Regions from separate parts of the Massilia putida genome, predicted to be linked through region 1. Evidence: riboswitches for the same ligand, from Rfam matches in the RefSeq annotation. Region 1 holds a riboswitch; each other region holds the start of a gene.
The links. Region 1 has a riboswitch for manganese ahead of BVG12_RS00100 (sodium:calcium antiporter). Riboswitches for the same ligand answer to the same signal wherever they lie in the genome.
Positions count from the first base shown of each region.

Region 2: another riboswitch for manganese. It lies ahead of BVG12_RS05150 (manganese efflux pump); the one in region 1 lies ahead of BVG12_RS00100 (sodium:calcium antiporter).
Region 3: another riboswitch for manganese. It lies ahead of BVG12_RS02310 (IS256 family transposase); the one in region 1 lies ahead of BVG12_RS00100 (sodium:calcium antiporter).

Region 1 covers NZ_CP019036.1:11,330-19,098, reverse strand. The annotation lists gene BVG12_RS00115 (LPD7 domain-containing protein) at 1-653, shown strand, start outside; gene BVG12_RS33690 (hypothetical protein) at 707-1,003, opposite strand; gene BVG12_RS00105 (IS5 family transposase) at 1,195-2,340, shown strand; yybP-ykoY riboswitch at 2,515-2,685, shown strand; gene BVG12_RS00100 (sodium:calcium antiporter) at 2,745-3,740, shown strand; gene BVG12_RS00095 (metal/formaldehyde-sensitive transcriptional repressor) at 3,879-4,154, shown strand; gene BVG12_RS00090 (DUF1289 domain-containing protein) at 4,160-4,336, shown strand; gene dmeF (CDF family Co(II)/Ni(II) efflux transporter DmeF) at 4,419-5,708, shown strand; gene BVG12_RS00080 (IS5 family transposase) at 5,811-6,614, shown strand; gene BVG12_RS00075 (hypothetical protein) at 7,100-7,384, opposite strand; gene BVG12_RS00070 (hypothetical protein) at 7,377-7,769, opposite strand, start outside.
Region 2 covers NZ_CP019038.1:597,936-605,704, reverse strand. The annotation lists gene BVG12_RS05170 (GH1 family beta-glucosidase) at 1-752, shown strand, start outside; gene BVG12_RS05165 (glycoside hydrolase family 3 protein) at 866-3,397, shown strand; gene BVG12_RS05160 (glucokinase) at 3,394-4,368, shown strand; gene BVG12_RS05155 (sugar MFS transporter) at 4,381-5,688, shown strand; yybP-ykoY riboswitch at 5,722-5,910, shown strand; partial or broken gene BVG12_RS05150 (manganese efflux pump) at 5,917-6,267, shown strand; gene tnpA (IS66 family insertion sequence element accessory protein TnpA) at 6,644-6,979, shown strand; gene tnpB (IS66 family insertion sequence element accessory protein TnpB) at 6,979-7,362, shown strand; gene tnpC (IS66 family transposase) at 7,370-7,769, shown strand, end outside.
Region 3 covers NZ_CP019037.1:430,160-437,928, forward strand. The annotation lists partial or broken gene BVG12_RS02305 (IS5 family transposase) at 413-1,558, shown strand; yybP-ykoY riboswitch at 1,733-1,827, shown strand; gene BVG12_RS02310 (IS256 family transposase) at 1,915-3,165, shown strand; gene BVG12_RS02315 (sodium:calcium antiporter) at 3,322-4,332, shown strand; gene BVG12_RS02320 (metal/formaldehyde-sensitive transcriptional repressor) at 4,471-4,746, shown strand; gene BVG12_RS02325 (DUF1289 domain-containing protein) at 4,752-4,928, shown strand; gene dmeF (CDF family Co(II)/Ni(II) efflux transporter DmeF) at 5,011-6,312, shown strand; gene BVG12_RS02340 (carbohydrate porin) at 6,593-7,769, opposite strand, start outside.

The sequences.
Region 1 (7,769 bases):
GCGGCACTAAGAGCGCATCGGCTAACCCAGCTAGTCCGAACACTGCAGCTGAACCAACTGCAAGCCGCAAGGACACCCCGGATCAGGCTCAAGCCAAAACAGATGCACCGGGTGAAGGCAAGACCCCGATCGTTGGACGCCTGCTCGATCATGGACGCGCGAACTACAAGCACGATCCGGACGAGAAGCAGAGTTACTACGTGAAGCTGCAGACGCAGGCAGGAGAACGAACGGTATGGGGCAAGGATCTGGAGCGCTCGATGAGCGACGGCAAGTTCAAGGCCGGGGACGGAATCTCGTTGAAGCTCAACGACCAACAGAGCGTCCAGGTGACAGCCAACGTGCGCGACGGTGCGGGCAAGGTCATTGGCGAGCAACAGGTACCTGCCAAGCGCAACGAATGGGAAGTCAAGCCGGCCGGCCTGGTCGTGATGCGGACGCTTTCACCGGACGAAAAGGTCAAGGTCGAGGCGGCCTTCAAGGTGCTGGACAAGCAGCTGTCGAAATATCCCGAAGACCTGCGCCGTGAAGTCCTTGGACGATTCAACGCCTCCGTCGAAAAGGGCGATATGAAGCTGCCCGCGCCCCAGGTAGCGGAAAAATCCTCCCCCTCAAGGCAGGCGCGACAGCCTGAGCTAGAACGTACCCGCTGATTTCGCGGACGCGAAAACGGCGGCGCTGGGCAAAGCAGCGCTGCCGTTCAAGCCTAGTTCAGCAACAACTCACGAGTGCTAACGACTGTCACCTCTAGAAAATCGTCCATTTTCAGGCTTTTTTGAATCCAGCGTGCCAGTTCAGCCTTGCCATAAATGCGCGGTGTACCACTTTTTTGGTTGGCTTTACGGTCAAGCATACCCATCAGTAGGGCGCGCTCGCTACCGCAGTACATCTTTAGCTCAGTACCATGCTCAGCAAAATGCCGCGCAAATGCGACTGGCACATTGAAAAATCCCTCGTTGTAGTAGGTCTTCCCTAAACGAACCTTGAAATGCACCTGGTGCAAGTGGATGGTAGGCTTAAAGCCTCCGCATGGCCAGTAAATGGCTTCGTGCTCTCTTTCTCCGACATAGGCTGCTCGACACGTGAGAAAGATACCTGCGGCAACTCGCCACTAACTACCAAGGGGCTTAGAGGGTGTAGACAAAATCGCTGGCGTACCTGTGGCATGCTATTCCGGTTATGGGAGGGCATGCCATGGCATCGAAACAGCAGTCTGATCCTTCGTCGCCAGCAAATCTTGGCGGCAGGCCGTCAGCATTGAAGCCTGAGCATATCGCAGCTTTGCACGGAATCGTGTTGGAGCACGCGCAGGCAAGCTTGGATGAAATTGCCGATGAGTTGGATCGTCGCTGCGGCGTGCGCGTTTGCACAGCAACGATCCGGCGCGCGTTACGCGCGGAAGGCATCGTACGGCTCAAGGCCGCTCGACGGGTATCTCCCACGGCCGATAAAGGCCCTAAGCGCTACGGCTACACGGAAGCGCACCGGCGCGAAGACGTTCCCTTCTACAGTACCAACTTGACTGACGCAGAATGGGAGCTGGTCGCTGATTTGTTCGAGCGGGCCCCAGGCCAACGAGGTACCCCGGCGCAGTACAGCAGGCGCGAGCTGGTCAACGCCTGTTCTTACGTCTTGCGCACGGGGTGCGCCTGGAGACTCTTGCCCAAGACATTCCCGCCTTGGCAAGCAGTCTACAAAACCTTCGCGCGCTGGGCTGCAGCAGGAGTATTCGAGCAGATGCAAGATCGGTTACGCGAGCAATGGCGCTCGCGTATCGGACGCCCAAGTACGCCGACTGCGGCCGTTATCGATGCCCAGTCCAATCGCAGCTCGCCACAGGGCGGCGAGAGCGGCTTCGATGCAGGCAAAAAGGTCAAAGGCCGAAAACGCAACCTCGTCGTCGATACATTGGGCCTGGTTCTTGCCGTGACGGTGACTGCTGCAAGCGTGCAGGATCGAGACGCCGCCGCAGCCGTTGTCGCACAGGCGTGTGCCAAAGCGCCCCGGCTCGAGAAGCTTTACACAGACGGGGCGTACAGCGGAAAGTGTGCTCGCGACATCGAGCAGCAACATCACATCCGTGTCGAAGTCGTACGGCGCCCAGGTAACGGCACGACCGGAACGCTGCACAATGCTGCACAAGCGACTGTCCCGACTATGGAAATCGAAAAAGGATTCGTGGCCTTACCGAAGCGCTGGGTCGTTGAGCGCACGCACGCGTGGACTGAGCGCTGGCGTCGTACGGTGATGCATCACGACCGAAAACTGGAAATCTCGACCGCTTGGGTCTGGCTCGCAGAGGCCCGAATGCTACTCAACAGATTGACTTATCAGGCTTAATTTCGTCCACACCCTGTTAGAACGCCTAACAAAACCTGTTAGTAACAAAAATAGCAACCGACGCCGGCACGGAGTTATAGACAATTTGCTCATCTAAGCCAGAGCTGCCCATGCGTTGCGTCTCCAGCTTTTCACCGGAACCAATGGACGCTGCGTATTTGCACTGTTACAATACCCCCCGTCATTGGGGAGTAGCTACCTTTCTCTGAAAGGAGCTTGCGTCAACATCCTTGGCCAGCAGGCCATGGCGCAAGCGGCTCGTCGAGCCTTGCAAGACCTTTGGCCATATTGCCCTTCCAGGCCGGACGGGGCGTATGGTCATCGGTTTTTGTCCGGCTTGGAGCTGTCGTGTCAAAAAAAATCTTCCGTACTGATTCCGCCGCCGTGGTTCTCATGGTGGCGCCATGCTAGTCCCCTTCGTCCTCCTCCTTCTTTCGGCCGCTGCAATCTATGTGTCGTGCGAATATTTCGTCAACGGCGTGGAATGGGTGGGCCATCGCTTCGGCATGTCGCAGACCGCGACCGGGACAGTGCTTGCGGCCTTTGGTACTGCACTGCCTGAGAGCGTCGTGACTTTCGTTGCCGTCGTCTTCGGGCACGATGCGGCGCACAAGGAAATCGGTGTCGGCGCCGCCCTTGGCGGCCCCCTGGTTCTCGCAACCATTGCCTATGCCGTGGTCGGCATCGCGTTCATGACCGTCAAGAATACGCAAGAGCGCCGCGTCGTTTCACGTCCAGCAAGGCGGCGCCTACTGGACGACCAACGATGGTTCCTGGCGATTTTCGTATGTAAGGTCGCCTTGGGCCTCGTCGCGTTCGCATTCAAGCCGTGGCTTGGTGTGCTCTTCTTGCTTGCATACGCGGCCTATGTCTGGCGCGAGATAACTGCTTCAGGTGAGACAGCAGACGCCGAGGAACTTGAGCCTTTGAAACTTACACCGCGCGCCAAGAACCCGCGTACCCTGTGGGCGGTCCTGCAGACGGTTGGCGCACTGGTCGCGATCTTCGCTGCTTCCCAGTTGTTCGTGCGCGAAATCGGTGTAGTAGGACCTCTCATCGGATTGCCGGCGCAACTGGTCGCATTACTGTTGAGTCCAATCGCGACGGAGTTGCCGGAGACGATGAACGCTGTCATCTGGGTCCGGCAAGGAAAGTCCGACCTGGCACTTGCCAACATTAGCGGCGCCATGATGATCCAGGCGACTATACCAAGCGCGCTTGGCCTCCTTTTCACTCCATGGATGCTGGACCGTACGCTCGTATGGGCTGCAGTTGTGACGGTCGCGTCCATCGTCGGGCTGTACTGGTTTTTGAAGCACCGCCATTTGAGTGCCAGGAAACTCGCCGCGTTCGGGGCTCTGTACATCGTGTTCGCTGCTGGCGTCCCGTTCTTGATGTAATCGCTGAATGAAGCGAGCGGCAGCCCGCGCTGCCGCTCGATAGCGGTATCTGAATCAACACAAGCTGACGGTAACAGTTTTCGATCGACGCTCGCTTCGGGTAATATACCCCCTTACCCTATATTTGAAGGTATTCATGTGTCTCACACAACAAGAGAAAAGGCAAAGCTGCTTGCTCGCGTACGCCGTATACGTGGGCAAGTAGAGGCGATCGAACGCGCCCTGGAGTCTGAAGCCGGGTGTGCCGAGGTTCTGCACCTGCTGGCTGCCAGCCGCGGTGCCATGAACGGCCTGATGGCCGAAGTGATCGAAGACCATGTTCGCGAACACGTCGCCGCGAGCGACCTGTCAGAAGCCGCGCGTGCGGAAGGCGCGAGCGAACTCCTCGATGTAATCCGAGCCTATCTCAAGTAGCAGCTATGGCCGTGAAATCGCCATGTGTCGAGCTATGCCAGTTCGACGGCAAGACCGGCTATTGCACAGGATGTCTGCGCACGCTCGCCGAAGCGCGTGAGTGGAAGAAGATGACGGATCACCGCAGGCATCACATCATCAACGAACGCGCACGGCGCGAGAAAAAGCTGGCTGGGCGATAGCGCAGCCGGCCGAGGAAACCTTATGCAAGACCTGACACACTTTCATGCTCCGGCCCCGGATCGTCCCCAACCGGAGGCGGAAATGAGCCGTTTCGAAGACGCCGCCTTCGGCGCGGGCCACGACCACATTTTTCTGGGTGCCGGCCACGAAAACAATGAACGCAAGACGTGGGCGGTTATTGCGCTGTGCAGTGCGATGATGCTGCTCGAAATCGTCGGGGGGAGCCTGTTCGGCTCACTGGCGCTGGTCGCGGACGGCCTGCACATGTCCACCCATGCCGGGGCGATGCTGATTGCGGCGCTCGCGTACACCTATGCGCGCAAGCACGCAAGCGACCCGCGCTTCGTGTTCGGCACCGGCAAGCTCGGCGACCTGGCCGGGTTCACGAGTGCTATTGTGCTCGCGATGATTGCCCTCCTGATCGGTTACGAAGCCGTCACACGCTTCCTGTCTCCGGTGCCCATCCACTTCGGCGAGGCGATTCCGATTGCAATCGTCGGCCTGCTGGTCAACATCGCGAGCGTCTGGCTGTTGAGCGGCGACCATCATGGACACAGCCACGGTCACAGCCATGGACACAGCCACGGTCTCGACCATGATGATGAGCACGACCATGAGGAAGAAGCGCAGCGGATCGTGACGTCATCTGGGGTGGTTTCCCTGTCGATCTTCGAAGATGGCGTACCGCCCGTTTTCCGTCTTGCCTCCGAAGCCGCAAGCTGGAAGGTGGCGCCTTCGGCGCTTTCTGTCACGACGGTCCGTCCCAACGGCTTGCAACAATCCTTTGCGTTAGCGGACAAAGGCGGATACCTCGAGTCGAAGGACGAGATTCCGGAGCCGCATGCGTTCAAGGTCATCGTCCGGCTGCCGGATGGTGAACACACGGTCGAGTTCGAAGAACATGTGCACGACCACGGCGACGGTCATGATGCCGCTCACCGTGACCACAACATGCGCGCCGCTTATATCCACGTTATGGCAGACGCAGCCGTCTCGGTACTGGCCATCATCGGCCTCGTCCTTGCAAAGGAGTTCAACTGGCTGTGGATAGACCCGCTGGCTGGTGTCATCGGTGCATTGGTGATCGCAAACTGGTCATTCGGTCTGATGCGCGACACTGGCGGCATCCTCCTGGACATGAACACCGACCGTAAGATGGCTGACAAGGTGCATAACGTGATCGAGGACGGTGGAGATAAAGTGCTCGATCTGCACGTATGGCGGGTTGGCCCAGGCCACATGAGCGCGCTGGTTACTATTGTTACTGAAGACTTACAGCGCAATCCCGCTTTCTATCATGAAAAGCTCAATCGTTTAAAAGGCCTTTCTCACCTGACTGTTGAGGTCAACCAGGCGCGCGGTTCGGTATAGGAAACCGAATCGAGTTTATCGACAAAATAGGCCGATAGCGGAGGTACCCGGCCATAGATCGGCCATCGTTATGACGGCCCTCTTTGCAGACGGACCGATGCCATGGCCCAAGAACTTCTCCCCGAAGACCTTTGGTCGTTTATAGCAGCTCAACTTCCGACCCACGGTCGTTCGCCAAAAGGCGGACGGCCCCGCATCAGCGATCGTGCTGCCCTAACGGGCATCTTGTTCGTCCTCAGAACTGGGATACCTTGGGAGTATCTGCCGCGTGAGCTCGGATGCGGCAGTGGAATGACGTGCTGGCGTCGCCTCCACGATTGGATGCAAGCAGGTGTCTGGCAGAGGGTCCATGAAGCGGTTTTGTGTCGCCTCCGCGAGCACGACCAAATCATATGGGATCGAGCCAGCATTGACGCTGCGAGCGTGCCTGCACCCGCCGGCGGCGAGCATACTGGCCCAAACCCGACTGATCGTGGCAAGCTCGGCTGCAAACATCACGTCGTTGTGGATCAACGCGGACTGCCCCTCGTTGCCCGAATCTCAGGTGCGCAAGTGCACGACTCGCGACTGCTCATACCCCTTGTCGATGCAATCCCGGCTGTGAAAGGGCTATCGGGCCCAGCTCGCAAACGTCCAGGTAAGCTGCACGCCGATCGAGCCTATGCTTCACGAGCGCACCGCACTTGGCTACGCCAACGAAGAATCATGGCTCGAATCGCGCGTTACGGCGTGGAATCGCGGCAGAGGCTAGGCCGATGGCGTTGGGTTGTGGAGCGAACACTTGGATGGCTTCATCGTTTCCGCCGACTGCGCATTCGCCATGAGCGACGAGCGGACATACACCAGGCGTTCCTTTCGCTTGCATGCTCACTCATCTGTTGGCGGTACGTCGAGAGGTTTTGTTAGGCGTTCTTAGTGCCGACACATGCGCAGCAGAGCGACTACCGTTCCAAGGAGGTGCAAGCACGGCGATGATGCTGTCCTCAAGCCCAGCTGCAAGGTTAAGATCAAATGCACCAACTCGTTGTAAGCCTGGATCAATCCAACCCAATATTTCGACCGGCTGACCGGACTTTAGGACTTCTCGGAGGCTCGCATTGTTGCGGACGTTCGTGCGTTGAGTGCTGTGCGGCGACATGTACGCCGCAAGGCGTGAGGTAAGGGACCCGGCTGTCTTTCCCACATAGAGCACGGTAGTACCAGTGACGAACGCATACAGCGCCCGCCGATGTGTTGGCAAGTTCTCCAGACAGAGCCGCAGGTTGGTACCCTGCAGTTCCCATTTACCAATGGGGCGAAATCCGATTTGTAGTAGGCGATTCATACCGTTCCGTTTCAAACAAGCTCATTCATTCCGTTCGACAGATCAGCACACGTCAAGGTGTCGCAAGCTAGTGATGACGTATCTTGGCCAAACGCGGCGCGACCGTAATAACCTGCTCATCTTTCCCAACAATCGCGTAGTAGTCGAGGAAAGGAATTAGCGCCGAAGCAAGCGGGCCAACATAGGCCAAGACCTTACGCCGAGTCGACTTGTCAAAGTAGAAGGTACGCACGCCGCCAGCTGCACGCTCGACAACTCCATAGTCCAGCAGAAGATCAATTACGATGCGAGGTATGCCCCGCTGTTGCTGGCGTACAGTGGCATGGCGAGTCAATCGCGTAGAGCTATGCATGATTGCCTCCAGCAGCATTCGTCAAGTCGAGCAGCGCTTTCTGTACGCGCTGCACTTCCTCTTTTGCCAACAACTCGCGTACCCGTAGAGAAAGTAGGTCAGCCGGAAATTGAAGGCTTTCCGCCAACGCTGCAACAAATGAAGAATCCATGAGTGCTTGACGTTGCTGCTCAGCCCCCCACGGGGCCGTGTCACTGAATCCGTTCGTGCCATCCTCAAGAAAGTCGGCGACACGCTCATCAGGAATATGAATCTCGAAATCGTTGAGGGCTTGGATACCAGCAGCTTTGTGGCGGCACCTCTGGACCAGATCGTCAAGGCTAGTGAAGGCGAGCTTGCGTAGGCTATCGTTGCGTGCCGAATTGAAATTTCGTACAGGAATGTA
Region 2 (7,769 bases), on a different replicon from region 1:
TGGCGCACCACGTGCTGCTGTCGCACGGCAAGGCGGTGCCCGTCATCCGCGCCAACGTGCCGGATGCGCAGGTCGGCATATCCCTCAGCCTGCACCCGCTGCGGCCCGCCAGCGATGCGGCGCGCGACGTCGCCGCGATGGAGCGCCACGACGGCCTGCGCTACCGCTGGTTCCTCGATCCGCTGTATGGCCGCGGGTATCCGGCGGCCACGCTGGCGCAGGTGGGAAATGCGGCGCCCGTCGTGCTGCCGGGCGACCTCGAGGCCATCGCCGCGCCGACCGACTTCCTCGGCGTGAATTACTACTTCCCGGAGACCGTCGCGGACGACCCCGGCCACGGGCCGCTCGGCACGCGCATCCTGCCGGCGCGAGGCGAGACGACGGCGATGGGCTGGCCGGTGGCGCCGCAGGGCCTGTCGGAGCTGCTCGCGCGGATCGCCGGCGATTACCGCCCGGGGCCGTTGTACGTGACGGAGAACGGCTCGTGCTACGACGACGTCGTAGAAGGCGATGGCGAGGTGCGCGACGTCGAACGGCGCCGCTACCTGATGCGCCACCTGGCCGCACTGCGCCAGGCCGTGGACGACGGCGTGCCGGTGAAAGGCTATTTCGCGTGGAGCCTGCTGGACAATTTCGAATGGGCGGAAGGCTATCTGCGCCGCTTCGGCCTCGTGCACGTGGACTACGCCACGCAGCAGCGGCGGCTGAAGGACAGCGCGAAATGGTATCGGAAGTTCCTGCACGGCGCCTGAACGCAAACGGGTGATTGACAGCGCGGTCGTTTGCATTCAATATCTGCGGACGCGATTGGAAACCTTTCCAATCGCACTTTCACCATAACGACATGACCCCTGGAGACACCCGCATGAACATCAACCGCACCATGCGCCTGGCCGTCGCCTGCGCGTTGGCGCTGGCCGCCGGCGGCACCGCAGCGGCACCGGACGCACCGCAACTGGAATCGTGGCCACACCTGCGAAGCGCGATCGCGCCGGATCCCGTGCTCGAGGCGCGCGTGCGCGAGATCGTCGGCAAGATGACGCTCGCGCAAAAGATCGGCCAGATGACGCAGGCCGAAATCAAATCGGTGACGCCCGACGACGTACGGTCGTACTACCTCGGCTCCGTGCTGAACGGCGGCGGCAGCTGGCCGCACAACGACAAGCACGCGCATGCTGCGGACTGGCTGAAGCTGGTGGACGAGTTCTACGACGCGTCGATGGCGACCGACATGGCGATCAAGGTGCCGATGATCTGGGGCACGGACGCCGTCCACGGTCACAACAACGTCTACGGCGCCACCATGTTCCCGCACAATATCGGCCTGGGCGCCACGCGCGATGCGGGACTGGTGCAAGCCATCGGCGCGGCGACGGGCAAGGCCGTACGTGCGACCGGCATCGCGTGGGTGTTCGGGCCCACCGTCGCCGTCGTGCGCGACGATCGCTGGGGCCGCACCTACGAAAGCTTTTCGGAGGACCCGCAACTGGTGAAACGCCTGGCCGGGCCGTACGTGACGGGGCTGCAGGGGCAGCTTACGGACGACGCCAACGTCATCGCCAGCATCAAGCACTACATGGCGGACGGCGGCACGGAATTCGGCGTCAACACGGGCGTCGCGAAGGTCGGCGAGCGCGACATGATGAACATCCACGCGCAGGGGTACTACGCCGGGATCGAGGCCGGCGCGCAGACCGTCATGGCATCGTTCAATTCCTGGAACGACGTCGCGGCAGGCCGCGACTACGGCAAGGTGCACGGCAGCCGGTACATGCTCACCGATATCCTCAAGGACAAGATGGGCTTCGACGGCTTCGTCGTCACGGACTGGAACGGCATCGGCGAAGTGCCGGGCTGCCGCAACGACGCCTGCGCCCAGGCCATCAATGCCGGCATCGACATGGTGATGGTGCCGAACGATTGGAAGGCGTTCATCGCCAACACGATCCAGGACGTCGAAGCGGGCCGGATTCCGATGGCGCGCATCGACGATGCCGTCAGCCGCATCGTGCGCGTGAAGCTGCGGGCCGGCGTGTTCGGCAAGCGGCTGTCGCAGTCCGCGTGGGCCGGCAAGGACGACGCGCTGCTGGCGAAAGAACTTGGACGCCGGGCCGTGCGCGAATCGCTCGTGCTGCTCAAGAACGAGGGGCCGGCGCTGCCGCTGGCGGTGTCCAAGGCGGGCGCGCCCCGACGCATTCTGGTCGTCGGCAAGGCCGCCGACAGCATGGCCAACCAGACGGGCGGCTGGGCGCTGACGTGGCAGGGCACCGCGAACACGAATGCCGATTTTCCGAAGGCCGACACGATCCTCGCGGGCCTGAAGGCGGCCGGCGCGAACGTCACGTACAGCGCGGACGCGGCGCATGTCGATCCGTCCCAATTCGATATCGTGATCGCCGTGATCGGCGAGGGCCCGTATGCGGAAGGGGACGGCGATATCGTGCCATCGGGGACGTTGCGTCATTCCAGCCGCTACCCGGAGGACCTCGCCGTGCTGCAGAAAGTGCACGGCAAGGGCAAGCCGGTCGTGACCGTGTTCCTGTCCGGTCGCCCGCTGTGGGTCAACGATTTGCTGAACCTGTCCGACACGTTCATCGCGGCCTGGCTGCCGGGCACGGAAGGGAAGGGCGTGTCCGACCTGCTCGTCGCCGGCGAGGGAGCAAAGCCCTATGACTTCACGGGCAAGCTGTCGTTCTCGTGGCCGAAGTCCGTGTGCCAGACGCCGCTGAACGTGGGGGACGCCGGTTATGCGCCGCTGTTCGCCTACGGCTATGGCCTCAGGCGCGGCGAGCGTTCGCACATCGGCCTGCTGGACGCGAGTTACCCCGCCGGCGGCTGCAGCGCCGCCGACACGGTCCCGCGCATTGTCCCCATCTTCGGGCACGCGGACCGGGCCAGCTTCCCCATGCGCATCCGCAGCGGCACGGCGGTGCAGCCGCTCGGCGCCGACCTGAATGCGACGACGCGGCTGCCCGGGATCGCGGTCGGCACCGCCCAGATCAAGACGCAGCAGGACGCGAAACTCGTCACGTGGACGGGCCCCGCGACGTTCGAGGCGCACGGCGCCAAGCCGCTTGCGCTGCCGGCCGCGCTGGCGGTCAAGGGGGGCCTGCGTTTCGATACGGTCGTTCAGCAGGCACCCGCCGGCAAGGTGACGATCGCGCTGGCCTGCGGCGCAAATGCGTGCGGCACGCCGCTCGATGCGACCAGGTTGTTTGCGCGCCTGGCCGGAAAAGGCCGGCAATCGGTGGCGATTCCGCTCGCGTGCTTCCGCGCCGACCTGGCACACGTCGATACGCCGTTCAGCGTGACGAGCGACGCTCCGTTCGCCGCCGCCTTCGGCAACATCGACGTGACGACCGCGGCCGACGCCATCGCGTGCGAGGAACTGCAATGACCGCTTACCGGCTGCTGGCCGATATCGGCGGCACCAATGCCCGCTTCGCGCTGCAGGCCGAAGGCAGCGACTTCGCGGACGTCGAGGTCCTGGCGTGCCGCGATTACGACGACATCGGCGCCGCGATGGATGCGTACCTGGCCCGGGCCGGGGCACGCGGCCATGCGACGGACGCCATCCGCCATGCGGCCGTCGCCATCGCCAACCCGGTCGAAGGCGACTTCGTGCGGATGACGAATCACCACTGGTGCTTTTCGATTGCGGCGCTGCGCGACGCGCGGGCGCTCGACACGCTCCTGGTCGTGAACGATTTCGCCGCGCTGGCGATGGCTTTGCCGCATCTCGACGAGGCCGGACGCGAGCGAATCGGCGGCGACATCGCCGCGACGCCCGGCCGGCCCATCGGCCTGATCGGCCCCGGCACCGGTCTCGGTGTGTCCGGCGTCGTCCCCGCGCCGGGACCCGGCGGCACGCGCTGGATCGCGCTGGCGGGCGAGGGCGGCCACGCCAGCTTCGCGCCCGTCACGCGCCAGGAGGTGGACGTCCTGGACGCGTTGTGGGAAGAACACGGCCATGTGTCGGCCGAACGCCTGTTGTCCGGGCCGGGCCTGGAAGCGATCCACCGCGTCCTGTCCGGCGAGCGCCTGGCCGCCGCCGCGATCACGGCGCGGGCGCTGGACGGCACGAGCGCGGCCTGCCGCGCCACGGTCGACGTATTCTGCGCAATGCTGGGCAGCGTGGCGGGCAACGTCGCGTTGACGTTGGGCGCGACGGGCGGCATGTATATCGGCGGCGGCATCGTGCCGCGGCTGGGGTCCCTGTTCCACGCGTCCGCATTCCGCGCCCGCTTCGAAGGCAAGGGCCGGCTGCGGCCCTACCTGGCACGCATTCCGACCTGGCTCGTCACCGAACCCTATCCCGCGCTGCGCGGCGGCGCCGTCATGCTCGACGCCGCGACACGACAACCATAACGAGGAGACACCATGGCATCCGCACCCAATACGCCCGGCACCGCGCCGCTGGCGGCCGCACCCGCCGCCGCGGCGGCGAACACCGGACCGCTCGTCATCGTCACGATCCTGTTCTTCATGTGGGGCCTGCTCACATCGCTGAACGACGTGCTGATCCCGCATCTGAAGGCGATCTATACGCTGAATTATCTGCAGGCGATGCTCGTGCAGTTCTGCTTCTTCGGCGCCTATTTCATCGTGTCGCTGCCGGCCGGCGCGCTGATCCGCCGCCTCGGCTACCAGAAGGGCGCCGTCACGGGCCTCCTGATCGCGGCCGCCGGCTGCGCGCTGTTCTATCCGGCCGCGCAGGGCGGCTACGGGCTGTTCCTGTTCGCGTTCTTCGTGCTCGCGGCCGGCATCACGATCCTGCAGGTGGCCGCGAATCCATACGTGACGGTGCTCGGTCCCCCGGCCACGGCGTCGAGCCGCCTGACGTTCACGCAAGCCCTCAACTCGCTCGGCACGACGGTCGGCCCGCTGGTCGGCGGCGCGTTGATCCTGGCCGGGGCCGGCAGCCTGACGGCCGACCAGGTGGCAAAGCTGGACGCGGCCGGACGGGCCGCGCACCGCGCGCAAGAAGCGGCCACGGTACAGGGCCCCTACCTGGCGCTGGCGGCGGCGCTCGCGATCCTGGCCGTGCTGTTCGCGCTGGCCCGGCTGCCGCGCATCGACCATGCGGAGGGCGACACGGCTGCGGCCTCCGGTTCGGCGCTCGCCTACCGCCACCTCGTGCTGGGCGCGGTTGCGATTTTCCTGTACGTGGGCGGAGAAGTCAGTATCGGCAGCTTCCTCGTCAACTTCCTGGGCGAAGCGCGGGTCGCCGGGATGCCGGCGGCGCAGGCGGCCGGCTACGTCAGCGTGTACTGGGGCGGAGCGCTGATCGGGCGCTTCATCGGCTTCGGCGTGATGCGTGTCGTCAGCCCGGGCAAGGCGCTCGCGTTCAATGCGCTCGCCGCCATCGTGCTCGTGCTGGCGGCCATCCTCGGCGAAGGCCGGGCCGCGATGTGGGCGATCCTCGCCGTCGGCCTGTGCAACTCGATCATGTTCCCCACGATCTTCAGCATGGCCTTGCACGGCTTGGGACGCCACACGGGACAGGGCTCCGGCATCCTCTGCATGGCCATCGTGGGCGGCGCGATCGTGCCGTTCTTGCAGGGCATGCTGGCGGACCGCATCGGCGTCCAGCCGTCGTTCTTCGTGCCGGCCGCGTGCTACGGCTTCATTTTGTTCTTCGGGCTCCGATACGCCAACCTGCATCGCCAGGCCGGCGGCCCGGCCTGACGCTGGCCTTCCGGCCACATTTTCGGTAGAATGCCGGCATCCCATTGGGGAGTAGCCTGCTTCCGCCCGCGCGGAAGATCCCGTATCAACACACTCGACGATCATCGGCCAGGTGCCGTTCGCCGTCGTGGTACGGGTAGCCGTTTCGGTTGGCAAGACCTTTGGTATGTCTGCGCGTTCATCGGGCCGCGCCGGCATGCCATCGTCATCCGCCCGACTGGAACCGTAATGAATTTCCTCGCCACCGCCGCACTCGCACTTGCCATGTCCACCGACGCATTCGCCGTCGCCGTCGGCAAGGGCGCCGCGCTGCAACGTCCCCATCTTCGCGAGGCCCTGCGCACGGGCGCGATCTTCGGCGTCATCGAAGGCATCACGCCCGTGATCGGCTGGGCCCTCGGCCATTGGGCCGCGCCGTACGTCGAAGCGTGGGACCACTGGATCGCGTTCACGTTGCTGGGACTCCTGGGCCTGCGCATGATGCGCGAAGGCTTGTCCGGCGCGGACGACGACGAGGACGACAAACCGACCTCCCACTCGTTCTGGCTGCTCGCCGTGACGGGCGTCGCGACCAGCATGGGGTAATTAGGGAAATCGGAAAAAATCGGGCGCTAAGCACTATTGCTCATAGTTGGAGTCACGCAGAGCCCGATATTTGAAGGTTGAGGTGCAGTGGAACGGAAGCCCGGGTTAAGAAAATGCCACCGCCTTGAAACACACTGATATGCGGTCTCCCGAAAGGCGTCGAGTCCTCGGGCGAGCTTGGCTTTGGGAACTAGCCGGGCCGGCTCGAACTCCGCGAACGTGCCACCGCCGTTGCTCGAACGTCCGCTCACGCATCTCGCACAGTCGGCATTTGGGAACTTGGCAGGTAAGCGGTTCCTGAGCGGCGTTATATCTTCCGATTTCTCAAGCCGGCACAATCCCCTCCGAGTTCAACAACACGGAGCCGGACATGGACAAGCTGGAGTCTCACATCTCGAAGGAAGCCGCCTGGCGTAGCCGATTGCTTCGGCATGCGCAAAGCGGCAAGACCATCGCTGCGTTCTGCCGGGATGAATCGGTGTCGACGGCCAGCTTCCATATCTGGCGGTCAAAGCTGGCCGCCGCCAGCAGGCACGCGGCCACTCCCGGACAGCCAGCAGCATTCATTGACCTCGGTACCATCGCGAACACGTCCGGTGTCACGGCTATGGTACATCCGCCTGCATCGGTGTCGACGCCGACTGCTGGAATCGACATCAGAATCGATCTCGGCGGCGGCACCGTCCTAACGATCACGAGGCGCTGATGTTCTTCCCGGAAGGCCAGGTACGGGTATTCCTATACGGGCAGCCGGTCAACATGCGCCTGTCATTCGACGGTCTCTACGCGCTGGCGAAACATGTCATGCATCAGGATCCGCTCTCCGGAAACCTGTTCGCGTTCATCAACCGCCGAGCGACCCAGATCCGCGTCCTGTACTTCGACCGCAGCGGCCTGTGCGTGTGGGCCAAGCGTCTCGAGCAAGGCCGTCTGGTCAGCAACTGGGCCGACGTTAAAAGCTGCGAAATGGACTGGACGGGACTGAAGTTACTGCTCGAAGGGATCGAGCCGAAACAGGTGCGTAAGCGCTACAAAAAGCCTGGCACCGGCACCCAAAACCAGCGAGTTCACCCTGCGAAAACTTTATAATATTGCTATGCCCTCCGACCAACATCCCGCCTCTGACACTGCCAGTTCAGCAGTGGGGTTGACCATGCCGCAGATGAGCGCTTTGCTCGACGCGAAAGAGCGTGAAATCATCCGGCTGCGCCGTCAGGTGGCGTGGTTTCAGCGGCAGATCTTCGGGCAGAAGAGCGAGCGTCGGATGCCGGAACCGGACGGCGTCCAGGGCACTCTGGGAGAGGCGTTCGACGTCGTTCCCGATGACGCGGCGGCGCCGGCCAAAAAGACCAGGATCGCGGCGCACGAGCGCGTACCCGGGAAGAAGAACAGCAATCTCATCGATGGCACCGATGACGCGGCCCTGTTCTTTGACGAGTCGAAGGTGCCGGTCCAGGTCATCGCCGTTGCCAATGACGAGACGGCAGGACTGGACC
Region 3 (7,769 bases), on a different replicon from region 1:
GCGGCGGCTCCCGGCGTGCGCGCCACGTTGCGCGGCCTTGGCGCCAACCTGCCACTCGACCAGCTGGTGACGATCGCCCGCAAGGAACAGCGCCGGCTGTTCGATGCGCTCGACGCAATCGCGCAACGCGGCGCACCCGCAGCGAACGCCAGGCGCTACCTCTGCGGGCTGGGAGTCATTCCGGCCTTCCCCGATGCACCGACCACGGAACCTGCGGCCGCCCCCTATTACTCGTTCAAGGTATTCGGTACAGGGGCCGCGCTGTGCATCGCCGAGGCGCAGACGCGGGCGACGCGCCAGTACACGGTAAAGGGGTAACTACAGAATTTGGAAAAAATAGTACGCTAAGAGGGTGTAGACAAAATCAATAACGTAGCTGTGGCATGCTATCCCGATGTCGAAGGAGCATGCCATGGCAACGAGAGATCGACTCGACGGCATTGAGCCGTCAAGCAATGCAGGAGGCAGGCCGCCGGCATTGAAGCCTGAGCATATCGCGGTTTTGCACGATATCGTGGCGGAGCGCCCAGGCTAGCTTGAGTGAAATCGCCGACGAGCTGCACCACCGCTGTGGATTACGCGTGTGCGATGCAACGATTCGTCGTGCGCTGCGTGCACAAGGCATCGTACGACTCAAGCCAGTGCGTCGGGCGTGTGCGGAGCGAGCCGAGGGCGCCAAGCGGTATGGCTACACGGCAGCGCACCGACGCGAGGACATATCGCCGTACAGCACCAACTTGACAGACGCCGAATGGGAGCTGGTCGCTGATTTGTTCGAGCGAGTACCGGGACAACGAGGCACGCCCGTGCATTACAGCCGCCGCGATCTCGTGAATGCGTGCTCGTATGTGCTTCGAACGGGCTGCGCCTGGCGACTGTTACCCGAGTCGTTCCCACCCTGGCAGGCGGTGTACAAGGCGTTTTCGCGCTGGGTTGGAGCCGGCGTATTCGAGCTGATGCAGGACCGGCTGCGTGAACAATGGCGTGCACGCATGGGACGCGCGAGCACCCCGAGCGCAGCGGTGATCGATGCACAGTCCACTCGCGCCTCGCCGCAGGGTGGCGAAAGCGGATTCGATGCAGGCAAGAAGGTCAAAGGGCGAAAGCGCAATCTCGTGGTTGATACGATGGGGCTACTCATCGCCGTCACGGTCACCGCCGCGAGCGTGCAGGACCGGGATGCTGCCGCAGCCGTGGTTACACAAGCGTGCGCCAAAAGCCCTCGGCTAAAAAAGCTTTATACCGATGGCGCATACGGCGGGAAATGTGCCCATGACATCGAGCGGACGCATCATCTTCGTGTCGAAGTCGTTCGTCGTCCAGGTAACAGCACGATCGGAACGCTGCATGATTCCAAGGCGGCACCTGGGCCAACTGCTGTTTTCAACTCAGGATTCACGATCCTGCCCAAGCGCTGGGTCGTTGAACGAACCCACGCGTGGACCGAACGCTGGCGCCGCACAGTGATGCATCACGACGCAAACTCGCTGTGTCGGCGGCTTGGGTTTGGCTGGCCGAGGCGCGTATACTACTCAGCAGGCTCGCGTATCAAGGTTGATTTTGTCCACACCCTGTAAGAACGCCTACCAAAACCTATTAGTAACAAAAATGGCAACCGACGCCGGCACGGAGTTATAGACAATTTGCTCATCTAAGCCAAAGCTGCCCATGCGTTGCGTCTCCAGCTTTTCACCGGAACCAATGGACGCTACGTATTTGCACTGTTACAATACCGCCCGTCATTGGGGAGTAGCTACCTTTCTCTGAAAGGAGCTTGCGTCAACATCCTTGGCCAGCAGGCCATGGCGCAAGCGGCTCGTCGAGCCTTGCAAGACCTTTGGCCATATTGCGAGGGTGTAAATAATATTGTGTAAACGGTCATTTGGCAGGACACTGCCGCCATTAGGAGAAACGATGACCGTTGTAAAGCGTAACAAGCGGGCCAAGCCCGATCCGGAACTGCTCAAACTTGCCGACGGCCTGCTGGCAAACTACCAGAAGCCCGAGGACCTGATCGGCGAAAATGGGCTGCTCAAGCAGCTCACCAAGATGCTGGTCGAGCGCGCGCTGGAAGTCGAGATGACCGACCACCTGGGCCACGACAAAAGCGGCGAGGTGACCAACAGCACTGCCAACACCCGCAACGGCCATAGCATCAAGACGCTCAAGGGCGATTTCGGCGCGCTGCCGCTTGACGTTCCTCGCGACCGCCAGGGCACGTTCGAGCCGCAGATCGTCGTCAAGCATCAGACACGCTGGACCGGCTTCGACGACAAAATCATCTCGCTCTACGCGCGTGGCCTGAGCGTGCGGGAGATCCAAAGCCATCTGGAAGAGATGTACGGCACCGAGGTGTCACCGACCCTCATTTCCAACGTCACGGACGCTGTCAGCGAGGATGTGAAGCTCTGGCAGGCCCGCCCGCTCGACGCCGTGTACCCGATCCTCTATCTCGACTGCATTCACGTCAAGGTGCGCGACAACGGCGCGGTGCGTACCAAGGCGGTCTACCTGGCCATCGGCGTCAACATGGATGGCCACAAGGAGGTGCTGGGCCTGTGGATCTCCCAAACTGAAGGCGCGAAGTTCTGGCTGCAGGTCGTGACCGAGCTAAAAAATCGTGGCGTGCAGGACATATTCATCGCCTGCGTCGACGGCCTGAAAGGCTTCCCGGACGCCATCGAGGCGGTCTACCCGCAGACCTCGGTTCAGCTGTGCATCGTTCACATGGTGCGCAACAGCCTGAATTTCGTGCCCTGGAAAGCGCAGAAGGAAGTCGCCGCCGATCTGAAGTTGATTTACAGTGCAGCCACTACCGACGAGGCTGAACTCAGGCTTGCCGAATTCGAAGATAAATGGGATAAACAGTATAAACCGATAGGTCAGTCCTGGCGCCGTAACTGGGCGCGCGTCATACCGTTCTTCGACTACCCGCCGGAAATCCGAAAGGTGATATACACCACGAACGCTATTGAATCGATTAACATGAGCCTGCGAAAAGTGACCAAGGCCCGCAGTTCCTTTCCGACCGATGAAGCTGTCAGCAAGCTGTTTTATCTTGCCCTGAACAACATCAGCAAGAAGTGGACGATGCCGATACGGGACTGGAAAGCTGCGTTAAACCGCTTCGCCATCCAGTTTGAAGACCGGGTGCCGCAGACTTAAACGAAGAATCGTTTACACAGAATCTGGTACACCCCCCATATTGCCCTTCCAGGCCGGACGGGGCGTATGGTCATCGGTTTTCGTCCGGCTTGGAGCTGTCGTGTCAAAAAAAATCTTCCGTACTGATTCCGCCGCCGTGGTTCTCATGGTGGCGCCATGCTAGTCCCCTTCGTCCTCCTCCTTCTTTCGGCCGCTGCAATCTATGTGTCGTGCGAATATTTCGTCAACGGCGTGGAATGGGTGGGCCATCGCTTCGGCATGTCGCAGACCGCGACCGGGACAGTGCTTGCGGCCTTCGGTACTGCACTGCCTGAGAGCGTCGTGACCTTCGTTGCCGTCGTCTTCGGGCACGATGCGGCGCACAAGGAAATCGGTGTCGGCGCCGCCCTTGGCGGCCCCTTGGTTCTCGCAACCATTGCCTATGCCGTGGTCGGCATCGCGTTCATGACCGTCAAGAATACGCAAGAGCGCCGCGCGCAAGAGCGCCGCGTCGTTTCACGTCCAGCAAGGCGGCGCCTATTGGACGACCAACGATGGTTCCTGGCGATTTTCGTATGTAAGGTCGCCTTGGGCCTCGTCGCGTTCGCATTCAAGCCGTGGCTTGGTGTGCTCTTCTTGCTTGCATACGCGGCCTATGTCTGGCGCGAGATAACTGCTTCAGGTGAGACAGCAGACGCCGAGGAACTTGAGCCTTTGAAACTTACACCGCGCGCCAAGAACCCGCGTACCCTGTGGGCGGTCCTGCAGACGGTTGGCGCACTGGTCGCGATCTTCGCTGCTTCCCAATTGTTCGTGCGCGAAATCGGCGTGGTAGGACCTCTCCTCGGGTTGCCGGCGCAATTGGTCGCATTACTGCTGAGCCCAATCGCGACGGAGCTACCGGAAACCATGAACGCCGTCATCTGGGTCCGGCAAGGAAAGTCGGACCTGGCACTTGCCAACATCAGCGGCGCGATGATGATCCAGGCGACTATACCAAGCGCGCTTGGCCTCCTATTCACTCCATGGATGCTGGACCGTACGCTCGTATGGGCTGCAGTTGTGACGGTCGCGTCCATCGTCGGGCTGTACTGGTTTTTGAAGCACCGCCATTTGAGTGCCAGGAAACTCGCCGCGTTCGGGGCTCTGTACATCGTGTTCGCTGCTGGCGTCCCGTTCTTGATGTAATCGCTGAATGAAGCGAGCGGCAGCTCGCGCTGCCGCTCGATAGCGGTATCTGAATCAACACAAGCTGACGGTAACAGTTTTCGATCGACGCTCGCTTCGGGTAATATACCCCCTTACCCTATATTTGAAGGTATACATGTGTCTCACACAACAAGAGAAAAGGCAAAGCTGCTTGCTCGCGTACGCCGTATACGTGGGCAAGTAGAGGCGATCGAACGCGCCCTGGAGTCTGAAGCCGGGTGTGCCGAGGTTCTGCACCTGCTGGCTGCCGGCCGCGGTGCCATGAACGGCCTGATGGCCGAAGTGATCGGAGACCATGTTCGCGAACACGTCGCAGCGAGCGACCTGTCAGAAGCCGCGCGTGCGGAAGGCGCGAGCGAACTCCTCGATGTAATCCGAGCCTATCTCAAGTAGCAGCTATGGCCGTGAAATCGCCATGTGTCGAGCTATGCCAGTTCGACGGCAAGACCGGCTATTGCACAGGATGTCTGCGCACGCTCGCCGAAGCGCGTGAGTGGAAGAAGATGACGGATCACCGCAGGCATCACATCATCAACGAACGCGCACGGCGCGAGAAAAAGCTGGCCGGGCGATAGCGCAGCCGGCCGAGGAAACCTTATGCAAGACCTGACACACTTTCATGCACCGGCCCCGGATCGTCCCCAACCGGAGACGGAAATGAGCCGTTTCGAAGACGCCGCCTTCGGCGCGGGCCACGACCACATTTTTCTGGGTGCCGGCCACGAAAACAATGAACGCAAGACGTGGGCGGTTATTGCGCTGTGCAGTGCGATGATGCTGCTCGAAATCGTCGGGGGGAGCCTGTTCGGCTCACTGGCGCTGGTCGCGGACGGCCTGCACATGTCCACCCATGCCGGGGCGATGCTGATTGCGGCGCTCGCGTACACCTATGCGCGCAAGCACGCAAGCGACCCGCGCTTCGTGTTCGGCACCGGCAAGCTCGGCGACCTGGCCGGGTTCACGAGTGCCATTGTGCTCGCGATGATTGCCCTCCTGATCGGTTACGAGGCCGTTACACGTTTCCTCTCACCGGTGCCCATCCACTTCGGCGAGGCGATTCCAGTCGCAATCGTCGGCCTGCTAGTCAACATCGCGAGCGTCTGGCTGTTGAGCGGCGACCATCATGGACACAGCCACGGTCACAGCCATGGCCATGGCCATGGACACAGCCACGGTCTCGACCATGATGATGAGCACGACCATGAGGAAGAAGCGCAGCGGATCGTGACGTCATCTGGGGTGGTTTCCCTGTCGATCTTCGAAGATGGCGTACCGCCCGTTTTCCGTCTTGCCTCCGAATCCGCAAGCTGGAAGGTGGCGCCTTCGGCGCTTTCTGTCACGACGGTCCGTCCCAACGGCTTGCAACAATCCTTTGCGTTCGCGGACCAAGGCGGATACCTCGAGTCGAAGGACGAGATTCCGGAGCCGCATGCATTCAAGGTCATCGTCCGGCTGCCGGATGGTGAACACACGGTCGAGTTCGAAGAACACACGCACGACCACGACGACGGTCATGATGCCGCTCACCGTGACCACAACATGCGCGCCGCTTATATCCACGTTATGGCAGACGCAGCCGTCTCGGTACTGGCCATCATCGGCCTCGTCCTTGCAAAGGAGTTCAACTGGCCGTGGATGGACCCGCTGGCTGGTGTCATCGGTGCATTGGTGATCGCAAACTGGTCATTCGGTCTGATGCGCGACACTGGTGGCATCCTCCTGGACATGAACACCGACCGTAAGATGGCTGACAAGGTGCATAACGTGATCGAGGACGGTGGAGATAAAGTGCTCGATCTGCACGTATGGCGGGTTGGCCCAGGCCACATGAGCGCGCTGGTTACTATTGTTACTGAAGACTTACAGCGCAATCCCGCTTTCTATCATGAAAAGCTCGATCGTTTAAAAGGCCTTTCTCATCTGACTGTTGAGGTCAATCAGGTGCGCGGTTCGGTATAGGAAACAGAGTCGAGTCTATCGATAAAATAGGCCGATAGGGGCACCTCAGAAAACGGAAAATAAAGCACGCTAAGCCGTTGGTGCTGCCAGAGCTGCCTGAACTTGCCTGCACCTACCTTTGCACTGCTACGCCAGACGTAATCGTCGGTCACGGTGATCTGCTCCCAGCTACGCGGCGATAAGTGCTGCAATGCAACAGGCCCATGTCAATGCGCTGGCCTGGCCACACAGCTCATCCGTAGCCCGGTCACGAAAATAAGCGCGTTCTCTAGGTTACGTCTTAGAACTCCAAGTGGACGCGGAACCCAAGGATTGATACCGGTCCGCGATCCTTGTTGTAAGCCGGATTGTTGACGTGTTGATAATTTAGAGCGAGCGTTGCGTTGGGAGTCATCCGCATCAAATAATATGTCTCGACAATCTTTTCGGCTCCATAGTTTAATTTTCCGTCGCCGATAAGAATACCGATACCGCCAGCCTTAAAATAATCTTCTGCCGCCGCCGACATTCCGTTGACGACTCCTGCAATACCAATTGTATCATTTCCGCGTCCCCAGCGATCGCCTTTCACCGAAACCCCAGCCGAAAGCGATTTGTTAATTTCTGTAAACTCGTACGCTTCCTTACTACCGTCATTCATACTCGCGCGAACGAAGACACCAAAATCAGATGCTACTTCTTGCTCTGCGTTGATAACGAAGCCTAGACGTGTGCTGAGACGGCGGACCGAGGCCGCGCTAGGAATACCACCTGTTTGGGTCGTCATTTGTATTGCATCGCGATAATTGGCCATGCTCCCCCGGTTAGCAAACGCCATTATTTTCAGTTTGCCGGGGTGGCCTTGCCACTTATGGCGATGCTCAAATTCGCCTACGGCCATGAACTGGCTAAAGTCAACACCGGTGATCTTTCCATTTGGCTCTTTGGACAGTTGAAATAGGCCGCCACGTAATGTCCACACATTTCTCGTCCATTCGGCGGCGACACCATACGTGAATCCCCATGCATCAGCAGCATAATCGAACGCGCCGGCATCAATCACGGACCAGTTCAGAAAATCAGCTCGGGGGTCGTGGGCATAACTGTTAGTATCAAATATGTCAACTACTGAAAACTTACCAAATGTCAATATTAGGTTATCAGACTGATTTGACCCACCCAACTGATTCGCGCTTGCCTCAATTTTTTCTAAGTCACCACCTAACGGGATCACTTGACGAATGAAGGCTCGTGGAAGGCGTAGGTATGGCGTATTTGCTCCGATCTTATAAGCTTCACCACTCGGGAAGCCCGCCATGCCGACAGTATTGCTCAATCCAAAGCCCTGGTCGATTTCCGGGTTAAGCCACAATTCAGCACCGCTCCACAACCGAACTCCAACGTATAAGGTCACATCCGTCGTTTCCTCCGCGCGAGCATTAGCAATCAAACTGTTCGGTCCGCTATAGGGCGATCTG